DNA from 3 places in the Hoeflea sp. AS60 genome. Region 3 is predicted to be linked to each of the others. Evidence: riboswitches for the same ligand, from Rfam matches in the RefSeq annotation. Region 3 holds a riboswitch; each other region holds the start of a gene.
What was found. Region 3 has a riboswitch for cobalamin ahead of WNZ14_RS20765 (CbtB-domain containing protein). Riboswitches for the same ligand answer to the same signal wherever they lie in the genome.
Positions count from the first base shown of each region.

Region 1 (6,771 bases), on a different contig from region 3:
CCCGGCACCGGATTCCGGAAACGCCGCTGACTGCGGGGCAGGTGCTTGTCTATCAGGTGCCGATCCCCGAACCCTTGCGCTTTCTCGAGCCGCGCGAGACCGAGACCCGTAAGATGCATGCGCTTGAGGAATATGGCCTCATGCACGTCAAGCTTTACGAGGACATCGCCCGTAACGGCCACATCGCCACCACCTATGCCTATCCGGTCAAGGTCGAGGGGCGTTACGTGATGGATCCCTCGCCAACGCCGAAATTCGACAACCCGAAAATGCACCAGTCCGAAGCGCTGCAATTGTTCGGCGCGGGCCGTGAGAAGCGGATCTATGCCATCCCACCGCACACCGAAGTGGTCAGCCTCGACTTTGAAGATCATCCGTTCGAGATCCAGCATTTCGAGCAGCCCTGCGCGATGTGTGGCGCCGAGCAGGTCTACCTCGACGAGGTGGTGCTCGACGATCATGGTGGACGCATGTTCGTCTGCTCCGATACCCACCACTGCGAAAGCCGCCGCGCCGAGGGCCATCGCGGCGCGCTGCTTGGTGACGAAGCTGACGCCCAGAAGGAGGCGACGATATGAGCCATTCCGATACTCTTGAGGCTCTCGCCAAGGCAGGCATCCCTGCGCCGGCCCAGCCTCTGCTCAGCGTTGAAAATCTGACCCGGGTCTATGGCAAGCGCATCGGCTGTGCCGATGTGAGCTTTGATCTCTGGCCGGGCGAAGTGCTGGCGATTGTCGGCGAATCCGGCTCCGGCAAGACCACGCTTCTTAATTGTATTTCGTCACGAATGACGCCGACCTGCGGCACTGTGCATTACCGCATGCGGGATGGCTCGAGCGCTGACATCTACAAGATGGCGGAAGCAGAGCGCCGCTACCTTATGCGCACCGACTGGGGCTTTGTGCATCAGAACCCGATTGACGGCTTGCGGATGACGGTGTCGGCCGGCGCCAATGTCGGCGAACGGCTGATGGCGGTGGGCAACCGGCATTACGGCAACATCCGCTCAACCGCGATTGAATGGCTGTCTCGGGTCGAAATCGATGAAGACCGGGTCGATGACCAGCCGCGCACCTTCTCTGGCGGCATGCGCCAGCGGCTGCAGATCGCCCGCAATCTGGTGACCGAGCCGCGGCTCGTGTTCATGGATGAACCGACAGGCGGGCTTGATGTTTCGGTACAGGCGCGGCTTCTTGATCTTTTGCGCGGACTGGTTTCCGATCTCGGTCTTGCCGTTGTGGTGGTTACCCACGATCTCGCTGTGGCGCGGCTTTTGTCAGACCGGATGATCGTGATGAAGGAGGGCAAGGTTATCGAGGCTGGTCTCACCGACCGGGTGCTTGATGACCCGCGCGCGCCCTACACCCAGCTTCTTGTTTCCTCTATTCTGCAGGTCTGACCCATGAACACGCTGCTTGTTGCCTCGGAAGTTCAAAAAACCTTCATCATGCACATGCGCGGCGGCGTCGAATTGCCGGTTGTCGCCAATGTATCATTCTCGCTCAAGGCCGGATCATGCGCGGTGCTTGGCGGCCCGTCAGGCGTCGGCAAGAGCTCGATCCTGAAGATGCTGTACGGCAATTACGGCTGCGACAGCGGCCAGATCCTGGTGCAGCACCATGGCCGTCACATCGATATCGCCAGTTCATCTCCGCGCACTGTGCTGGAGATCCGGCGCGACACGATCGGTTATGTCAGCCAGTTTTTGCGCGCGGTGCCGCGGGTTTCGGCGCTGGATGTGGCTGCGGAGCCACTGATGATCCGCGGTGTGGCGCAGGAGACAGCGCATGAACGGGCGCGAGAGCTGTTTACCGAACTCAATCTTCCCGAAAAACTCTGGTCGCTGCCGCCGGCGACGTTTTCGGGCGGCGAACAGCAACGCGTCAACATTGCGCGCGGTTTCATCACCGATCATCCGGTGCTGCTGCTTGACGAGCCGACGGCGTCGCTCGATGCGGCCAACCGTGAGGTGGTCATCAGCCTGATCGCCCGCAAGAAGGCCGATGGTGCAGCACTTCTCGGGATTTTCCACGATCATGACGTGCGCAATGCAGTGGCTGATCACGTCATCGACGTCTCCGCCTTTGCCACTGGAAAGTCTGCTGCATGACCAGATTGTCTGATACGCCTCTGGTGCACTCCACCGCCAAGATCGTGGATTCGACGCTTGGACGCTACACCGAAGTCGGCGCCAACTGCACCGTGGCGCATTCAACCATGGGCGACTATTCCTACTGCGTCGAGAACACGCAAATTGCGTATGCCAATATCGGCAAATTCGCCAACATCGCTTCCCATGTGCGGATCTATGCCAGCATGCACCCGATGGAGCGGGCGTCCTTGCATCATTTCAGTTACCGGTCGTCGTGGTATTTTGACGGTGCGGCAGATGATCAGGAGTTCTTTGACTGGCGCGCCGGGCAGGGGATAACGATCGGTCACGACAGCTGGATCGGGCACGGCGCGGTTGTGATGCCGGGCGTGAAAATCGGCAATGGCGCCAGCATCGGCGCCAACGCGGTGGTAACAAGAGATGTCGCCGATTTCGCCATCGCCGTCGGTGTGCCGGCACGCACGATCAGGCAGCGTTTTTCCGATGATATCGCCAGCCGTCTCGATGCGCTCGCCTGGTGGGACTGGGAGCATGACCGGCTTCATGCCGCGCTCAAGGATTTCCGGTCGCTGCCGGCCGAGGAATTTCTCGAGCGCCACGGCGGTTAAATCTCTCCCTGCCAGCACTCCTCGAAAATCAGCTCATCGAGGGGCAGTCTGCGGTTCCAGCCTTTGACCTCAAGTTCTGGCCGCTCATAGAGCTCATCGACATAGCCCAGACACAGATAGGCGACGATCTCGATCCTGTCGGGAATACCGAGAATGGATTTGAGGTCGGCGTCGCGAAAGATGCTGACCCAACCCATGCCGATGCCTTCGGCGCGCGCCGCGAGCCATAGGTTCTGCACCGCGCAGACGGTGCTGTAGAGATCCATTTTGGAAGTGTGGGTTCGCCCCAGAACGACATCACCACCGCGATCACGGTCACAGGTGACGCAGATATTGAGCGGCGCCTTGCGGATGCCCTCGAGCTTGAGCGACTTGTATTTCGATTGCCGCGCTTCAGGGAACATTGTGGCTGCTTCATCATTGGCGCGACCGAACGCGTCGGCGACACGATCGCGAACACTTTGATCCCTGATAGTTATGAAATTCCACGGCTGCATGAAGCCGACCGATGGCGCGTTGTGGGCGGCCTCCAGCAGACGGCGCACCACGTCATCAGGAACAGGGGTCGCCAGGAACTGGTCGCGCACGTCGCGGCGGGTGAAGATGGCTTTGTATACGGCGTCGCGTTCAGCCGTATCGAAAGCCCTGGCTGCAGTCAGCATTGATGTATTCGGCATTGTTTGATCCCCAACAATCCGTAACACCCCGCAGCGCTGTCCATGCGCTCAAAGGCTATGACGTCTGGCCGGTCTTCTGACTTCGGATCATCTGGTCTGCGCGCCTTCCCGGGTCTCTCCCAGTGGCATGTCGCTCAGACCATCCCCGTCACAGCGTTGGGCACGTTCCGGATTTTCACCGAATTCCCGATTCTCCCGCATGTCACGGGCACCAGACACTTGCATAGGGCCATGGCGGTGGCCGGAGTGCAAGCATCAAAACTGCAGAAATATGTGGGTTTTTGCTTGTTCGGCAGGACGGCTGTGGATCGTAACAAAACTGACATCAAACCGACATCGCGCCTTCACATGGCTGGGCTAGTCCAATCCTCGAAAGTCACAAAACCAAACGTGATCTCAGAGGATTTGCTTATGCTTGAATTGACCGATGTGACCCGCCGTTTTGGCAACAACATAGCCGTTGATGCAGTCACACTCTCAATTCCCGAGGGCCAGATGGTCGGCGTCATTGGACGTTCGGGAGCAGGCAAGTCCACGCTTCTGCGCATGATCAACCGTTTGACACCGTCGAGCAGCGGAGAGATCCGGTTCAAGGGCAAGACGGTCTCGGGCCTGAATGGCGGCGGGCTCCGCAATTGGCATCGTGATTGTGCGATGATCTTCCAGCAGTTCAATCTTGTGCCGCGGCTTGATGTGCTGACCAACGTCTTGCTCGGTCGCCTCAATCACCGTTCGACAGTGCTCAACATTCTCAACATCTTCACTGTCGAAGAGCGCGCCAACGCGCTTGCCGCACTGGAGCGGCTCGGCATCGCCCAGACCGCGCTTCAGATGGCAGGCACGCTGTCTGGTGGCCAGCAGCAGCGCGTCGCCATTGCCCGGGCCCTGATGCAGTCGCCATCGATGATCCTGGCTGATGAGCCGATCGCTTCGCTTGATCCGCTCAATGCGCAGATTGTGATGGATGCGCTCAAGGACATCAATGAACGTGAAGGCATCACGGTGATCACCAACCTGCATACGCTTGATACTGCGCGCCACTATTGCGAGCGGGTGATCGGCATGGCGGGTGGCAAGGTGGTTTTCGATGGCCCGCCCGATGAACTTACCACCGAAGCCGTCCGGATGATCTACGGCGCCTCCGACGATGGCACGGAAATCTCTGAATCCATCACATCGACATCCATTTCAGCCGGTCAACCAGTTGTGCCGGCCAAACCGAAATCCACCGGTCCACTGCAGCCCGCGCTTCGCGCGAGAACTGCAGCCACCGGGGTCGCCTTGCCAGCGTAACAGGCTCAACCCACGGAATTGCCGGCAAGACGCCGGTCCGAACCAGGAGCAGATCCATGATCAAGAAAGCCCTTCTCGCAGCGGCATCGTTCGCTGCCGTCATCGCTGTCCAGCCTGCAGTTGCTGAAGACCTCAAGGACTTCCGCATCGGTATTCTCGGTGGCGAAAACGAAGCCGACCGTCTGCGCAGTTTCCAGTGCATGACAGAAAAGCTGCCTGCCGTTCTCGGCGTTGAAAAGGTTTCGCTTTTCCCCGCTGCCGATTATGACGGCGTTATCCAGGGCCTGCTTGGTGGCACGCTCGATTATGCCGAACTCGGCGCATCTGGCTACGCCAAGGTCTATCTTGATGATCCGAAGGCAGTCGAGCCTATCCTGACCACCATCCAGACCGATGGCGCCACCGGCTACTACTCGGTGATGGTCGCTCGCAAGGATTCAGGCATGACCAAGCTTGAAGACCTCAAGGGCAAGAAGCTCGGCTTTGCCGATCCGGACTCCACCTCGGGCTTTCTGATCCCGTCGGTTACCCTGCCGGCTGCCATCGGCATGCCAATTGCCGATTTCTTCGCTGAAACCGGCTTTGGCGGCGGTCATGAAAACCTCGTCCTCGAAGTGGTCAAGGGCAACTTCGACGCTGGCACAACCTGGGCTTCGGGCGTTGGCGAATTCAAGGACGGCTATACCTCCGGCAACCTGAAGAAGATGGTCGACAAGGGCATCGTCGATATGGGCGATCTGGTCGAACTCTGGAAGTCGCCGCTGATCCCGAACGGTCCGATCGTTGTTCGCTCAACGATGGATACAGACATGAAGACCAAGTTCAAGGACTTCATGATGGCCCTGCCTGAAAGCGATCCGGAGTGCTTCTCCGCGATCCAGGGCGGCGATTACAAGGGCTATACCGAAGTTGATCCTTCGTTCTACCAGGCGATCATCGACGCTCGCAAGGCCAAGATCGGCTCGTAAGCCTCATCCGCATCACATCGCCGCGGTCCCTTGTTCAAGGGGCCGCGGTTTTACCTGTCAGTACAGGACCTCATCATGACAACGCCCCGACATTCACAGATGGTCATCGAGACCGAGCGGCACTGGCAGGCTTTGGCCCGGCAACGGCGTATCTACACAGGCCTGGGGCTTGCGCTTCTCATGATGGCTTTGGCGGGTTCTCTATGGTTTGCCAACGAGACCAATGCCGGCAAGTTCTGGGACCGGCTGCCACATTTTTTCGATTTCTTCGGCGACATGATCCCTCGCGACGGATGGGAAGTCTGGCGCGCACTGTTCGATCTTCCGAGCCCCTATGCGGACGGATCGCTGAAATATGACTATCCAGTCGGTCGAGTGTGGCTGACCGACAGTCTCTACATGCCCGAATATGTCTACAAGATGATCGAGACCATCAACATCGCCATCGTCTCGACCATCATCGGCTTCACCTTCGGCTTCCTGCTCTGCTTCCTTGCGGCTTCGAACCTGACGACGAGAGGCTGGCTGCGTGGTTTCGTGCGGCGTTTTCTGGAAATTCTCCGGGCCTTCCCGGAGATCGTGATCGCCGGGTTCTTTGCAGCAATTCTGTCGCTCGGCCCGGTGCCGGCAATCATTGCCGTTGCGATCCACACGATTGGTTCCTTGGGGAAAATGTTCTTCGAGGTGGTGGAAAACGCGGACATGAAGCCCGACGAAGGATTGCGCGCGGTTGGCGGCAGCTGGGTCGAGAGGGTTCGGTTTGGAATGGTGCCGCAGGTGCTGCCGAATTTCCTGAGTTACACTCTCCTTCGGCTCGAAATCAATGTGCGCGCCTCAACGATCATCGGCGCAGTTGGTGGCGGTGGCATCGGGGAAGCCCTGCGGCTGTCGATCAGTCGCGGCCATGAGGCCAAGACCATTGCCATCGTCCTTCTGCTGCTCATCACCGTGATTGCGGTTGATCAGCTTTCTGCCTGGTTGCGCAAACGTGTGGTCGGCGAGCAGGCCTTTACCAGTGCCCGTGCAGGAGCCTTGTCATGACCGCGATGACTGCAAGCCAGATTGACGATATTGTCGGGCGCTACCCGGATGTGTTCAACCGATCGTTTCTG
Region 1 covers NZ_JBBMQP010000002.1:210,413-217,183, forward strand. The annotation lists gene WNZ14_RS11280 (alpha-D-ribose 1-methylphosphonate 5-phosphate C-P-lyase PhnJ) at 1-578, shown strand, start outside; gene phnK (phosphonate C-P lyase system protein PhnK) at 575-1,399, shown strand; gene phnL (phosphonate C-P lyase system protein PhnL) at 1,403-2,110, shown strand; gene WNZ14_RS11295 (DapH/DapD/GlmU-related protein) at 2,107-2,721, shown strand; gene bluB (5,6-dimethylbenzimidazole synthase) at 2,718-3,398, opposite strand; cobalamin riboswitch at 3,447-3,629, opposite strand; gene phnC (phosphonate ABC transporter ATP-binding protein) at 3,810-4,691, shown strand; gene phnD (phosphonate ABC transporter substrate-binding protein) at 4,748-5,659, shown strand; gene phnE (phosphonate ABC transporter, permease protein PhnE) at 5,735-6,700, shown strand; gene phnE (phosphonate ABC transporter, permease protein PhnE) at 6,697-6,771, shown strand, end outside.
Region 1: it holds a riboswitch for cobalamin, as region 3 does, so the genes downstream of both, bluB (5,6-dimethylbenzimidazole synthase) here and WNZ14_RS20765 (CbtB-domain containing protein) in region 3, are expected to answer to the same signal.

Region 2 (6,771 bases), on a different contig from region 3:
CTTGATGGCGTGACCACCGAGGGCCGGGACGCGAGTATCGCGCCGGAGCCGTTCAAGCCTTCCGACGGGAATCCTCCGCGCGGTGACCATACCCCGGGTGAATATGCGGAACTGGTCAAGCGCGCCAAGGACAGTTTCCGGCGCGGGGATCTGTTCGAAGTGGTGCCGGGCCAGACGTTCTTCGAGCGCTGTGAAGCGCGTCCGTCAGAAATCAGCCGGCGGCTAAAGGCGATCAATCCGTCGCCCTATTCGTTCTTCATCAATCTGGGCAACCAGGAATATCTGGTCGGCGCATCGCCGGAAATGTTCGTGCGGGTCAACGGCAGGCGGATCGAGACCTGTCCGATCTCCGGCACCATCAAGCGCGGCGATGATGCGATCTCGGATTCCGAACAGATCCTCAAACTGCTGAATTCGAAGAAAGACGAGTCCGAACTGACGATGTGTTCGGATGTCGACCGCAATGACAAGAGCCGGGTCTGTGAGCCGGGGTCGGTCAAGGTGATCGGCAGGCGTCAGATCGAGATGTATTCGCGGCTGATCCACACCGTCGACCATATTGAGGGCCGGTTGCGCGACGGCATGGATGCATTCGACGGTTTCCTGAGCCACGCCTGGGCGGTGACGGTGACCGGCGCGCCCAAACTCTGGGCAATGCGATTTCTCGAAAACAACGAGAAAAGCCCCCGCGTCTGGTATGGCGGGGCTGTCGGCATGGTCAGTTTCAATGGCGATATGAACACCGGCATGACGCTTCGGACCATCCGTATCAAGGACGGCATTGCGGAAGTGCGTGTCGGAGCGACGCTGTTGTATGATTCCAATCCCGAGGAAGAAGAAGCCGAAACGGAATTGAAGGCCTCGGCGATGCTGTCGGCGATCCGCGATGCGCGGCTCGGCAATGCAGGAACCCAGGGAAGGCAAACCGCGAAAGTCGGCGAGGGGGTCTCAATCCTGCTGGTTGACCATGAGGATTCCTTTGTTCACACGCTGGCCAATTATTTCCGCCAGACCGGGGCCAAGGTCACAACAGTGCGCTCGCCGGTTGCCGACGATGTCTTCGACCGTGTGTCGCCGGATCTGGTGGTGCTGTCGCCCGGACCGGGAAGCCCAAAGGATTTTGATTGTGCCGCCACGATCAAGAAGATCCGCGCCCGCGAGCTGCCGGTGTTTGGCGTCTGTCTGGGATTGCAGGCGCTGGCCGAGAGTTTTGGCGGCACCTTGCGGGAACTGGCTATTCCGGTTCACGGCAAGCCATCGCGGATCCGGGTGCAGCCAAACGGGATTATTTTCTCGGGCCTCGCAAAGGAGGTTACCGTCGGGCGCTATCATTCCATTTTTGCCGATTATGCCTCATTGCCAAAGGAATTCCGTGTTACTGCGGAAACCGATGACGGGGTGATCATGGCAATCGAGCACGAAACTCTGCCGATCGCAGGCGTGCAATTCCACCCCGAATCGATCATGACGCTGGGTCAGGACGCAGGAATGCGGATGATCGAGAATGTTGTTGCGCATCTGACGCGACAGAAGAAGGTCGAGGCAGGATGAGTGAGACGCTTGGCATCAAGAGGGGTCTGGTTGCCGCAAGTCTCGCGGTATCGGCGCTTTGCGTCCTGTCGGGAGCCAATCCCGCTTCGGCTCAGTCTGACGACGGGGTAAAGCAGGGCCGTGAGCTGGTCGAGGTCAATTGCGGCGGCTGTCATGGCGTAGGCAAGGCGGATGCCAGTCCGCACGAGGGCGCTCCGCCGTTCCGCGACCTGTCAGACCGCTTTCCGATAGATGCGCTTGAGGAAGCCTTTGCCGATGGCCGCATCTATTCAGGCCATCCCGACATGCCCGAATTCATCGCTACGCCGGAGCAGGTGGAAGCGATCATCGCCTATATCGCTTCGCTGCAGGGCTAGGCCCGATGCCGCACGCTTCCAAGACCGTCCGCCAACTGGCCTTCTGGTCCATCCCTCTGGCGTTTGGAGTGATGGGACTGAAATTCGTCGCCTGGCATTTAACCGGCTCGATCGCGCTCTATTCCGATGCGCTTGAATCCATCGTCAACGTGATCGCCGCGCTGGCGGCGTTCTTTGCCATTGGTTACGCCCAGAAACCGGCTGACACCGATCACCCCTATGGTCACCACAAGGCGGAGTATTTTTCCGCCGTGCTGGAAGGCGTGCTTATTGTCGTGGCAGCGTTGTTGATCGTGCATGAAGCGGCCGGCGGGCTCCTGGCGCCGCAACGGATCGAAGCGCCAGCGCTTGGTTTGGCTGTCAATGCGAGTGCCGCGCTTGTCAACGGGATCTGGGCGGCAGTTCTGTTGCGGTTTGGCCGTCGGCATCGATCCCCGGCACTGCAGGCAGATGGTCATCACATCCTGTCAGATGTGGTCACGTCGGTAGGCGTGATCCTTGGGCTGGGTCTGGCGCTTGCGCTGGATCAGCCGCGTCTCGATCCGCTGCTGGCGATCATTGTCGCAATGAACGTTCTGTGGCAGGGCTGGAAGGTGATCTCGTCCTCCGTCAACGGGTTGATGGACCGGGCGGTCGATCCTGCCGACGAACTGCGCATCCAGACCATCATCAAGGCCGAGGCCCAAGGCGCTATCGAAGCGCACGATATCCGGACCCGCATGGCTGGCCGGGTGTCGTTCGTCGAGTTTCACCTGGTGGTGGACGGCAACATGAGTGTTGAGGAATCACACCGGATTTGCGACCGGCTCGAGTCAGCACTCCGCAATGGGGTCGAAGGCATTCGGGTGATCATCCATGTGGAACCCAGTCACAAGGCCAAGGACGAAGGCGTTCTGTTGACCTGAGAATAGAGCGGGCCGGTTGTGATCAGCTTGCCGATTGAAAGCCGGCGTTCTCGATTATGCGCCGAACCGCTCCAGCGCCATGTGAAACATGCCCGCATCCACATTTCCGCCGGAGATGGTGACAATCACATCCTCTCCCTCGATTTCATCGGCATGAAACAAGGCGGCCGCCAGGGCGACTGCGCCTCCGGGTTCGGCAACCAGTTTGAGCCGCGAAAACGCAAACGCCATGGCCTGCAGCGCCTCATCCTCACTCACCGCCAGGCCCGGGCCTGCAAGCCGCGACAGGATCGGGAATGTCAGATCGCCGGGCTGCGGGGTGAGGATTGCGTCGCAAAGCGAGCCAGACATCCGACTGTTGCGCTCGATGGTGCCGGAAGCCAGGCTGCGAGCCATGTCATCAAATCCTTCGGGCTCCGCCGTACGTACCCGAAGCTTTGGAGCGTTAGCCTCCAAAGCCAGTGCAATGCCTGAGGCAAATCCACCGCCGCCGCAGCAGACAAGGATATCCGCTTGCGAAATGCCTTCCGCAGCTGCCTGTTCGGCGATTTCCAACCCACAGGTGCCCTGACCGGCAATCACCATCGGGTCATCGAAGGGTTTGATCAGCGTCAGGCCGTGCTCCGCCGTCAGCCGGGCGCAGATCTCGTCCCGGTCCTCTGTGGCGCGGTCGTAGAGAACCACTTCCGCACCCAAGGTACGGGTATTGTCGATTTTCATCTTTGGTGCGTCGGATGGCATGAGGATGATAGCGCGTGCGCCGTGCCGCGCAGCAGCCAAAGCCACACCCTGGGCATGGTTGCCGCTGGAAAAGGCGATGACGCCGCGTGCCCGAAGGTCAGGGGCCATCCCCGACAGCGCCGACCATCCGCCGCGAAACTTGAAACTGCCTGTGTGTTGCAGGCATTCCGCTTTGACCCAGACGCGTCGGCCTGCAATCTCATCGAGGAACGGAGAGTTGAGCAAGGGCGTGCGGCGGACATGGCCTTCAAGCCGGGCTTGCGCTTCGCGGATCATCTCGATGTTCATCTGTTTCCCAATCTGAATGGCCGGCCTGTGTGCGATTGAAAAATCACGCGGAACTTACGCCGTTTGAGGCAGTATGCGGCAGGCCTGACAGATGGGTACAATCAATTGATTTCATGGGACACAAAAAACGCCGCGCGAGGCTGGCTCACGCGGCGTATCACTTGGTATGGCTCGCTTGCTCAGGCAGCGTGGCCGTAAACCCGGTTGCTGACAATCGGAGTGCCATCAAGCTTGTGCCAGTTCTTGGCGATAGCCAGAACGCCGAGATCGGCGAGCGGCTCGACAATCACGACCAGCATGTAAGCGCCACCGAAGGCCGCGATCTGCGACAGATTTTCAACGCCAAAGCCGTGGCCATAAAGTGCCCAGAAACCGACCCACATGACAATGCCACCCTGGTAGCTGGTCGAAAGCGCAAGCGCCTGCTTGTAGGACACATCCTTGTAGGCGGTCGCCGCCGGGATGATCCGCTTGGCAATGAGCGACATTGCGTAGAGCGGCACCAGCAATGTGGTGACGTTCATGCCATATTGCGGCAGATCGAAGGGAGCGAAAAGCACGCCCTGGATCAAAAGACCCAAAGCCAGGCCTATCGCTGCCGGACCGGCGCCGAACATCAGGTAAAGCGTCGAGCCGAGGATGAGGTGGACTTCCGAGACGCCAACAGCGTGATGCGGAAACACTTCAAAGAACGTGAAGACGAGAAGCGTGGTGATCACCGAGCGCATCGCCAGCGCGGTTGCGCCGCCATCCTCGCGGATCGTGTCCCAGGACATCTTCAGTGTCAGGCCGCCTGCCGCAGCCGCGGTTGCGTAGCTCAAAGCCAGTTTTGCGCCGTCTACGACGCCGGGTTCAATATGCATTTCTAAGCCCTTTCTGCACCCATCGTGCAAGAGGTTGGAGTTGGAAACCCGCGACTGCGGATTCCATAGTCCGGGCAGGTCTCCTGGCTTGCGCTTGATCGCCGTCATCCGCCTTCCCGGGGGATCCCCAGTGGCATTATGGATGCGACTCACGCTCACAGTTGCGAGGGCAGCCACGGATCGGGCCCTGTTTCAGGTCGTCCCTACCGTGTTCCCCTTTAATCCCGAAAGCTTGGCCTTCATGGAACCCGAACAAGCAATTCGTATTCTGGAGCTGACCAGATAGCAATCTGAAAACACGACGTTTTAAGCCGCATCCCGCAACTTTGCAGCTTTTCCGTGGGGCAGGCTGCCGAGGCGGATTGCCCGTGTTGGAGCTGACTGTTACTCAATCTTCATGAGGACTGAAAACACCGACTTTCCGCACTGGCTCGGCCCCGGGCTGGCAACCCTTGGTGTCATCGCAGCATCGGTCGGGTTCGGATTGGTCCCGTATTTTGCCCGTTCGCTGACTGCTGAAGGCATCGCGCCGCACGCCATTGCCTTTTTCCGGTATGCTTTTGCGGCAATTGTACTTGTGCCCTTCGTCTGGCGCGCCAGGGCCAGATGGCCTGCTCTGCTCTGGGGCCTGATCGCCGGTGTCGGCATGGGCGTGGGGTGGATCGGTTATGTTCGCGCGGTGGAGATTGTTCCCGTGTCGACAGCGGGCATTCTCTACATGACATACCCGGTGTTTACGCTGCTGATTGCCTGGCTGATGTTCGGAGATAAGCCGGGTCGCCGCGCCGTTCTGGCGTCACTGATGATCATCGCGGCAGCTGCACTTGCCACCTCACCGGGTGCAGTGACTGTCGATCAGATGCCCGCCCTGATTTTGTCGTTGGCAGCGCCTCTGGGATTCGGGTTTGGCATCAATGTGCTGGTGCACAAGCTCACAGTGCTCAATCCGGTGGCGCGCATCGCCTGCGTCAGTCTCGGTTCTGTGCTAGGGCTTTTGCCATTGATGATCGCCACGCCGATTGCAGCGCTTGTCCCCGGCACTGTGTCAGGCTGGTGGCTTGTGGCTGGCATCGCCTTTGGTTCGGCGCTTGTTCCACAACTTCTCTACACCGTCGCTGCGCCCGCCATAGGCACCGCACGGACTGCGATTGCCGGAAGTTTCGAGCTGCCGACAATGTTTCTGGTGGGGTGGTTTGCCTTTGCGGAGCCGATCGGCTTGGCGCAGTGGATTGCCTGCGCCATCGTCATTTCGGCAATTGCGCTGACGCCGGGAAAGTCCATTCGCAGTGTGGCTGCGAGCCTTCCGGGTGAGGAGAAAGAGCGCATATTCAGTTAAGCTTGTTTGCTGCGATGCAGCGAAAATCTGCCCCCTGCCTTGACACAGCCGCAATTATCAGGCCTAAGAGGCGCAACTGGATAGGGGCCAAATCGGCCGCTGCACGCCTCCTTAGAGTCGAGATGAGCGTGTTCTGACTTCCCCTAACGTCCACCTTGAAATTTCGCGTCGGCCAGCGGCGATGCGCCCAACCCGAACTCCTCCGATTGCGGTCATGCCGTAGCCGGCGGGAATTTTGTGATCGGGCATGGTCCGCGAATGGCAGCGCGCAAGCGCTCCCCCGACGTATTGCCCAAAATTCGAAAGTTATACCATGTTGTTTTCCGAACTCGGTCTGTCCAAGGCCCTCCTCGACACGCTTGATGGTCTTCACCTGACCACACCGACACCGATCCAGGTGCAGGCTATCCCTCCCGTTCTCGAAGGCCGTGACGTTATCGGCCTGGCGCAGACCGGCACCGGCAAGACCGCAGCGTTCTCGCTGCCGATCCTGCATCGCCTCGCGCCCGGCAAGAAAGCCGCGCCGAAGAAAGTCCGTGCGCTGATCCTTTCGCCGACCCGCGAACTGTCCGCCCAGATTGCCCGGAGCGTCAAGGACTACGGTCGCAAGCTGCATCTGACCTCGTCCGTTGTTGTTGGCGGTGTTTCGATCCGCCCGCAGATCAAGGCGCTGGCTGGCGGTATCGATATTCTCATCGCCACCCCGGGCCGGCTGATGGACCTGATCGAGC
Region 2 covers NZ_JBBMQP010000003.1:175,170-181,940, reverse strand. The annotation lists gene WNZ14_RS20000 (anthranilate synthase) at 1-1,551, shown strand, start outside; gene WNZ14_RS19995 (cytochrome c) at 1,548-1,907, shown strand; gene WNZ14_RS19990 (cation diffusion facilitator family transporter) at 1,913-2,812, shown strand; gene WNZ14_RS19985 (threonine/serine dehydratase) at 2,867-3,841, opposite strand; gene WNZ14_RS19980 (energy-coupling factor ABC transporter permease) at 4,021-4,704, opposite strand; cobalamin riboswitch at 4,760-4,971, opposite strand; gene WNZ14_RS19975 (DMT family transporter) at 5,102-6,040, shown strand; gene WNZ14_RS19970 (DEAD/DEAH box helicase) at 6,354-6,771, shown strand, end outside.
Region 2: it holds a riboswitch for cobalamin, as region 3 does, so the genes downstream of both, WNZ14_RS19980 (energy-coupling factor ABC transporter permease) here and WNZ14_RS20765 (CbtB-domain containing protein) in region 3, are expected to answer to the same signal.

Region 3 (6,771 bases):
CATGGTGTCTTCCCACATGTCGAAATAGCCGATCAGCAGCAGTGTGATGATAACACCGATGGTAATCTTCCAACTGCGGCTTGCCAGCCATGCGATCACTGCGAAAGCCAGGATGACGAGGGGCCAAGGCGAAGTGGTGAGCAATTGCTCCACGCGATACATGAACCATTGCACTGGATAGAGTGCGGTTTCAAATACATCGCCATACGCGCGGGTGAAGTTGCGAAAACCGAGATCGATTGCCTTTTTCAAGGCAGTCAGTCTGTCGGTGTCCATGGCGGGAAATTCTGTGAGCCAGTCCATATTCACGCTCCAAATACGGAAAATAGTGTTGGCTGATCGTCAGGCGACCAGCAATTCATCGCTGCCTGTGGCCAGACGAATGCACCTTTTGGCGCGTGCCCCGGTCCCGGCTCCAGACTGCTGCGGTTTTGTGTTCCCCGACCGCGGCTGCCTGAATAAAAATGTGGCGGACCTAAGCCCGCCACACTGTAAGCGATGGGTTACATCACTGCTTTCTTGACCTTTTCGGCCGCTTCAGGAGACACCCACTTCGTCCAGATGTCCTCATTTTCCTTGAGGAAATGACGGGCTCCGGCTTCACCTGTAGCCTGGTTGTCAGCCATCCAGGCAAGCAAGGTGTTCACAGTGGAATTCGGCCAGCTGCGGTTGGCAAGGTAGTCATAGGCCGGTCCAGCGCGCTTCTTGAAGCTGTCGGTCACGACAGTGTAGACTTCCGACTTCGACCAGGCGTTCTTGACTGGATCCGGGCAATCGGTGATCGATGTGCAACGGTCCCATTCAGCCTTGTCGTGCGGCACGCCATGATCGAGCTTGACCATCTCGTATTTGCCGAGGATAGCGGTTGGAGCCCAATAGTAACCGAGCCACGGATCTTCGCTCTCGTAAGCCTTGGCGATCGAGCCGTCGAGACCGGCAGCGGAACCGGTTTCAACTGTTACCCAGCCCTTTTCTTCAGCGCCATAGGCCTTGAAAAGGTTGGTTGTGATGATGCGGCAGCCCCAGCCTTCAGGGCAGTTGTAGACGCCGCCCTTGCCTGCATTTTCCATGCCGGGAGCAGGGAAAAGTTCAGGGTGTGCAAGAGCATCGTCAATTGTCTTGATTTCAGGATGGGCTTCCGCGAAATATTTCGGGATCCACCAGCCTTCAACGCCGCCATCGCTGAGCGATTCGGACGCATAGTCAAGCTTGCCTTCTGCAACAGCTGCGTCGAGCAGGGTGCGCAGCGAGTTGATCCAGGCTTCCGGAGCAACATCCGGTTCCTGCTTTTCAACCATTGAAGTGAGTGTCGGTGTGGTGTCACCGGCAACCAGTTCTGCCTGGCAGCCATAACCTTCAGAGAGAATGATTTCGTCGATATTGGCCAGAACTTCGGCCGAGGCCCAGTTCATGTTGGCGATAGTCACGCGTCCGCAATCTTCTGCGGATGCTGCGCCGGCAAAGCCCATAAGGCCAACGGCGAGAACGGTGGAAGCGAGAAGCTTCTTCATGTGTAAGACCTCCCAGTCTTAATTGATGCAGTGGTTGTTCCATTTTTCGGCAGATCCGGTCACTGCTGTTTACCGGAAACCGATGGAATTGAAGGCAGACCGCCTCATGGTCATTGAAAACCAATTTTCACGCTAAATAAGACGCGAAGGCGACATCAGACGACGCAATTGGAACCCACGGAACTCTGTCGCAAGCGATTGGCCGGTTGATTTACCGCCCTTCAGGGTAAGGACTTGGTGAAAGAAATCAACCGTATCATTGAGAATTCGTGATTCAGGTGGTCACCGATGGTGCGCCGCATCATGCCAATGCAGGCAGTGCAAATAAAATGCATGATTCATGATTGCTTAGGGTTTCACTAACGCTCCGGTAACGATGTCCGGGTTAAACCTGTTTCCACGGCGGGGGACAACCGCCGACCATCCCGGATAAGGTATTGCGTACCGGGATGTCGCGAACCTCGCGCGTATTTGTGAGGGCGTCAGTGTATTTGGCAGGCCGCCCGGATCTCACGATCCGGGCGGCCTTCGCATTTGAAGGGCTGACCGGTCAAAATAAAAAGGCCGGACGATCGCTCATCCGGCCTTCTGAAATCTCGTTCAAACACGCTTTCCCGAAGGGCGCCGTTGGGTGGCTTCAACCTGCGGAAAGGGTGCGGATGAGGCTGTTGAGAATGCCTGACTTGCGCTTCTCGTTAGCCTTCTGAACCGGAAGCACGTTGTTCCATGCGATCTGAACGCGATTGGCGGAGTTGAATACATAAAGCATGGCGATGTCCTTCCGTTTGGTGTTGACGACATTATTCAAATGGCAATCACCATCTGCCGCTGCTCTATGCTTATCGGGTGGGGTGAGCTGCATTGAATCCGCCGCGGCATGTCGCAATTCAGATGTCGCAAAAAGAAATTGCCGAAGGTTTGAAAACGCGGTGAACGAATGGTTAGCGCGAGCGCTTGAAAAAGCCTTTTGATCTGCTGTTTGCGGTGCTATCGACGGTCCCATGACACGGGCGTTGATGTTTCAGGGAACAGGTTCGGATGTTGGCAAGACCGCACTGGTTGCGGGCTTTTGCCGGCTCGCGGCTAATCACGGACTGAAGGTCCGGCCGTTCAAGCCGCAGAACATGTCCAATAACGCCGCGGTCGCCGATGATGGCGGCGAAATCGGCCGGGCGCAGTGGCTGCAGGCACTGGCCTGCCGGGTGCCTGCCAGTGTGCACATGAACCCGGTGCTGCTCAAACCTCAATCGGAAACCGGTTCGCAAGTGGTGGTTCAGGGCAAGGTCTTCGGGCATGCAAAGGGCCGCGATTACCAGAAGCTCAAGCCCCAGCTGATGGCGGCGGTCCTCGACAGTTTCGGCCGTGTATCGGAGCAGGCGGATCTTGTGCTGGTTGAAGGCGCCGGCTCTCCGGCGGAAATCAATCTCAGACCAGGCGATATCGCCAATATGGGATTTGCGACATCGGCCCGGGTTCCGGTGGTGCTGGTCGGTGACATCGACCGGGGAGGGGTGATCGCATCGCTGGTCGGGACCCACACAATCCTGCCCGACGAAGACCGGGCGATGATCGTTGGCTACCTCATCAACAAGTTTCGCGGTGATGTCAGCCTGTTTGATGACGGCATTGCTGCTGTCGACGGTTTTACCGGTTGGTCGTGTCTTGGTGTGATACCATGGCTGAAAGCCGCAGCGCGACTGCCTGCTGAGGATTCGGTGGCACTCGAGCGGCTGGTCCGGGGAGACGCGCGGGCGCTCAAGGTGGCAGTACCAATCTTGTCGCGGATCGCCAATTTCGACGATTTCGACCCGCTCAAGGCCGAACCGGAAGTCGAACTCGTGTTCGTGCGGCCCGGTGAGCGGCTGCCCGAAGATGCCGGTCTTGTTATCCTGCCGGGGTCGAAATCGACGATTTCCGATCTCAACGATTTCCGTCAGCAGGGCTGGGACAAAGATCTGCAGGCGCACCGCCGGCGCGGCGGTCGCATAATCGGTATTTGCGGCGGTTACCAGATGCTGGGACAGAGTGTGCTGGATCCGCAGGGGCTTGAAGGTGGCGCGACATCTGCCGAGGGGCTCGGGTTGCTCGATATCGACACCGAGATGGCGCCCGAAAAGACTGTCCGCAACATCGAAGCCCGGTCCGCCGAGTACGATGTGGGCTTGTCGGGCTACGAGATTCATCTCGGTATCAGTCGCGGTCCGGATAGTGCCCGGCCGATGACGCTTCTCGATGGCCGTCCCGACGGCGCGATATCAGCCGACGGCAAGGTATCTGGGACCTATCTGCACGGCCTGTTCGATTCGGATTCCTACCGCGCGAAGCTCCTCGCGGAATTTGGCATTCGGGGCGGGGAGACCAATTTCCGCGCCGATGTGGACAAGGCGCTCGATGAAATTGCCGGTGAACTTGACCGACTCGTCGGCTTTGAACGGCTGATGGAAGCTTCCGCTCAGATCGGTCGCTGATGGAAGCGGCAATGGCGCAGCTGCGATTGACAGCCCGCCGCGTCAGCCCTATCAATTGAAGTTCGAATGGTTCCAGAAAACCGAACTGGTTTTCAGGATCAAAAGGGAATGCGACGGGGTGGACCCAATCAGGGCATCCTTATCGCAGCCGACCCCGCGACTGTAGAGCGGCGAGGCAAATGTCACCGGCACGGAATGCCAGAGTGACGGGAGACAATGGTGTCTTTCCGTCAACTTGAAGCTCCGGACCGGAAACGCCACTGACGTGGCGGCATGATCAATCGGCGCGGACGCCTCTTTGTCTACGAATCGTCCCGTTTTCATGACCGCCATAAACGTCGGGAAGGTTGGCATTTGCTGATGTTCGACGGCAACGTCGACGCGACCCGTGAGCCAGGAGACCTGCCATTCGCACCGGTTGAGAGCCGGACCTTTGGGAGAGGTATTCTCCCGAAGCCATTCACGGAGGTTGTCATGGCTGTTAAGATTCAAACGCTTTCACTCACCGATCGCATCGGTGCGCGCACTGTTGCCGGACTGATGGCGCTGGTCATCGGTTCCATACTGGTGTTCGGGGTTGGCCTCGCCAACTCTCAGGCGCTGCACGATGCAGCGCACGACACCCGTCATTCCTACGGCTTTCCCTGCCACTAAGGGATTGATCCTATGATTGTCAGGTTGCTCCTGGCGGCTCTTGCCGCCGGGCTCATTGCGGGTTTCGCAATGACGCCCGCCCAATATGTCAAAACCATTCCGCTGATCATGCAGGCGGAAGCCTACGAGAATGGCGAAGCTGGCCATTCTCACAGTGCTGCCGAGCCCGCGCATGAACATGCGGGAGATCACGGCCATAGTGATGATGGGTCGATGCTTGGCTTTGGCCGGCTTGGCGATACGATCCTTGCCAATCTGGTTGCCGGAGCGGGCTTCGCGCTGATGCTCGCTGCCGTGGCGTTACTGACGGGGATGGATTTCCCCGGGGGCCGCCAAGCTCTCACGCGGGGTGTTCTTCTGGGAGCAGCGGCCTGGTTCTGCGTCCAGCTTGCGCCTGCGATGAGCCTGCCACCGGCGGTTCCGGGTTTTCCCTATGCCGACCTTGGTGACCGTCAGGGCTGGTGGATGATTGCGGTGCTCGCCTCAGCGGTGGGGATCTGGTGTCTCGCCATGCGGCCAGAATGGCCGATCAAGGTGCTGGGCGTTGTGATCATCGTTGCACCGCATATCTGGGGCTCGCCAATTCCCGAAGATCTGTCGAGCGAAGTACCCGCCTATATCGCCTCTGCCTATGCTGCGGCCTCGCTTGCAACAACCTTGTTCTTCTGGCTGCTGCTTGGCGGGTTGCTGGGGTATTTCCTGTCTCGGGTGCCCGAGGAAAGAGCGGCGTGACAGACGGTCTGCCAAAGGTGACGCTTGTGCTGGGCGGTGCCCGCTCGGGCAAATCCGGTTTTGCCGAAGGCCTGGTCGAACGCGCCTCCGGATCAAGATTGTACCTGGCAACGGGTCAGGCCTGGGATGACGAAATGCGCGACCGCATTGCCTCACACCAGGACCGGCGCGGGCAGGGCTGGGAGACTATCGAGGCTCATCTGGAACTGGCGAAGTCGCTTGAAGCCAATACACGCGCCGACCGTCCGGTGCTGGTCGATTGCCTCACCCTGTGGGTCACCAATCTTATGCTCGGCGAGCACGACATCGACGCCGCGTTTGACGAACTTGCCGGATCACTGCCTTCGCTTGAGGGGCCTGTGGTCTTTGTATCGAATGAGGTGGGGCTGGGCATCGTGCCTGACAATGCCATGGCGCGGGCGTTTCGCGATCATGCCGGCCGCCTCCACCAGTTAATCGCAAGCCTGGCCGACGAAGTCTATTTCGTCGCCGCCGGCCTGCCACTCAAAATGAAGGGCTGACGCCATGATGGGTTCAAAAATTCCTGCAACCGTGATCACCGGCTTTCTCGGCGCGGGCAAGACCACGCTGATCCGGCACATGCTGTCCAACGCCAAGGGCAAGCGGATTGCGCTGATCATCAATGAATTCGGCGATCTGGGCGTCGATGGTGATGTGCTCAAGGGCTGCGGCGAGGAAGTGTGCCGCGAGGAAGACATTGTCGAGCTGACCAATGGCTGCATCTGCTGCACCGTGGCTGATGATTTCATCCCGACCATGGAAAAGCTGCTGGCGCGCAAGGATCGTCCTGACCATATCGTCATCGAGACATCCGGTCTTGCATTGCCGCAGCCGCTGGTCGCGGCCTTCAACTGGCCTGGCATCAAGACGCAGGTGACCGTCGATGGCGTGGTGACGGTCGTTGACAGTGCCGCTGTCGCTGCCGGCCGCTTCGCCCACGATCACGACAAGCTTGACGCGCAACGGCTGGCGGATGACGGACTCGATCATGAAAGCCCGCTGGAGGAATTGTTCGAGGACCAGCTGACCGCTGCCGACCTGATCATTCTCAACAAGGCCGATCTGATCAGCGCTGAAGATCTTGAAGGCGTTCGCGCCGGAATATCGGAGCACATGTCGCGCAAGCCGATTTTCGTCGAAGCGCGGCAGGGCGAGGTGGCGCCAGAGGTGCTGCTCGGTCTGGGTATCGGCACCGAAGACGATATTTCGAACCGCAAGTCGCACCATGAGCTGCATCATGCGGACGGCCATGAGCATGATCATGATGAGTTCGAGAGCTTTGTCGTTTCGCTTGGTCCGGTCAGCGATGCGGCCGCCTTCAGCGAAGGCCTAAAGGCTCTGATCGTTTCGCACGACATTCTGCGGCTCAAGGGTTTTGCCGACAT
Region 3 covers NZ_JBBMQP010000004.1:69,588-76,358, forward strand. The annotation lists gene WNZ14_RS20745 (proline/glycine betaine ABC transporter permease) at 1-303, opposite strand, end outside; gene WNZ14_RS20750 (ABC transporter substrate-binding protein) at 504-1,511, opposite strand; gene WNZ14_RS20755 (hypothetical protein) at 2,149-2,280, opposite strand; gene WNZ14_RS20760 (cobyric acid synthase) at 2,513-3,979, shown strand; cobalamin riboswitch at 4,030-4,404, shown strand; gene WNZ14_RS20765 (CbtB-domain containing protein) at 4,454-4,633, shown strand; gene WNZ14_RS20770 (CbtA family protein) at 4,646-5,365, shown strand; gene cobU (bifunctional adenosylcobinamide kinase/adenosylcobinamide-phosphate guanylyltransferase) at 5,362-5,886, shown strand; gene cobW (cobalamin biosynthesis protein CobW) at 5,891-6,771, shown strand, end outside.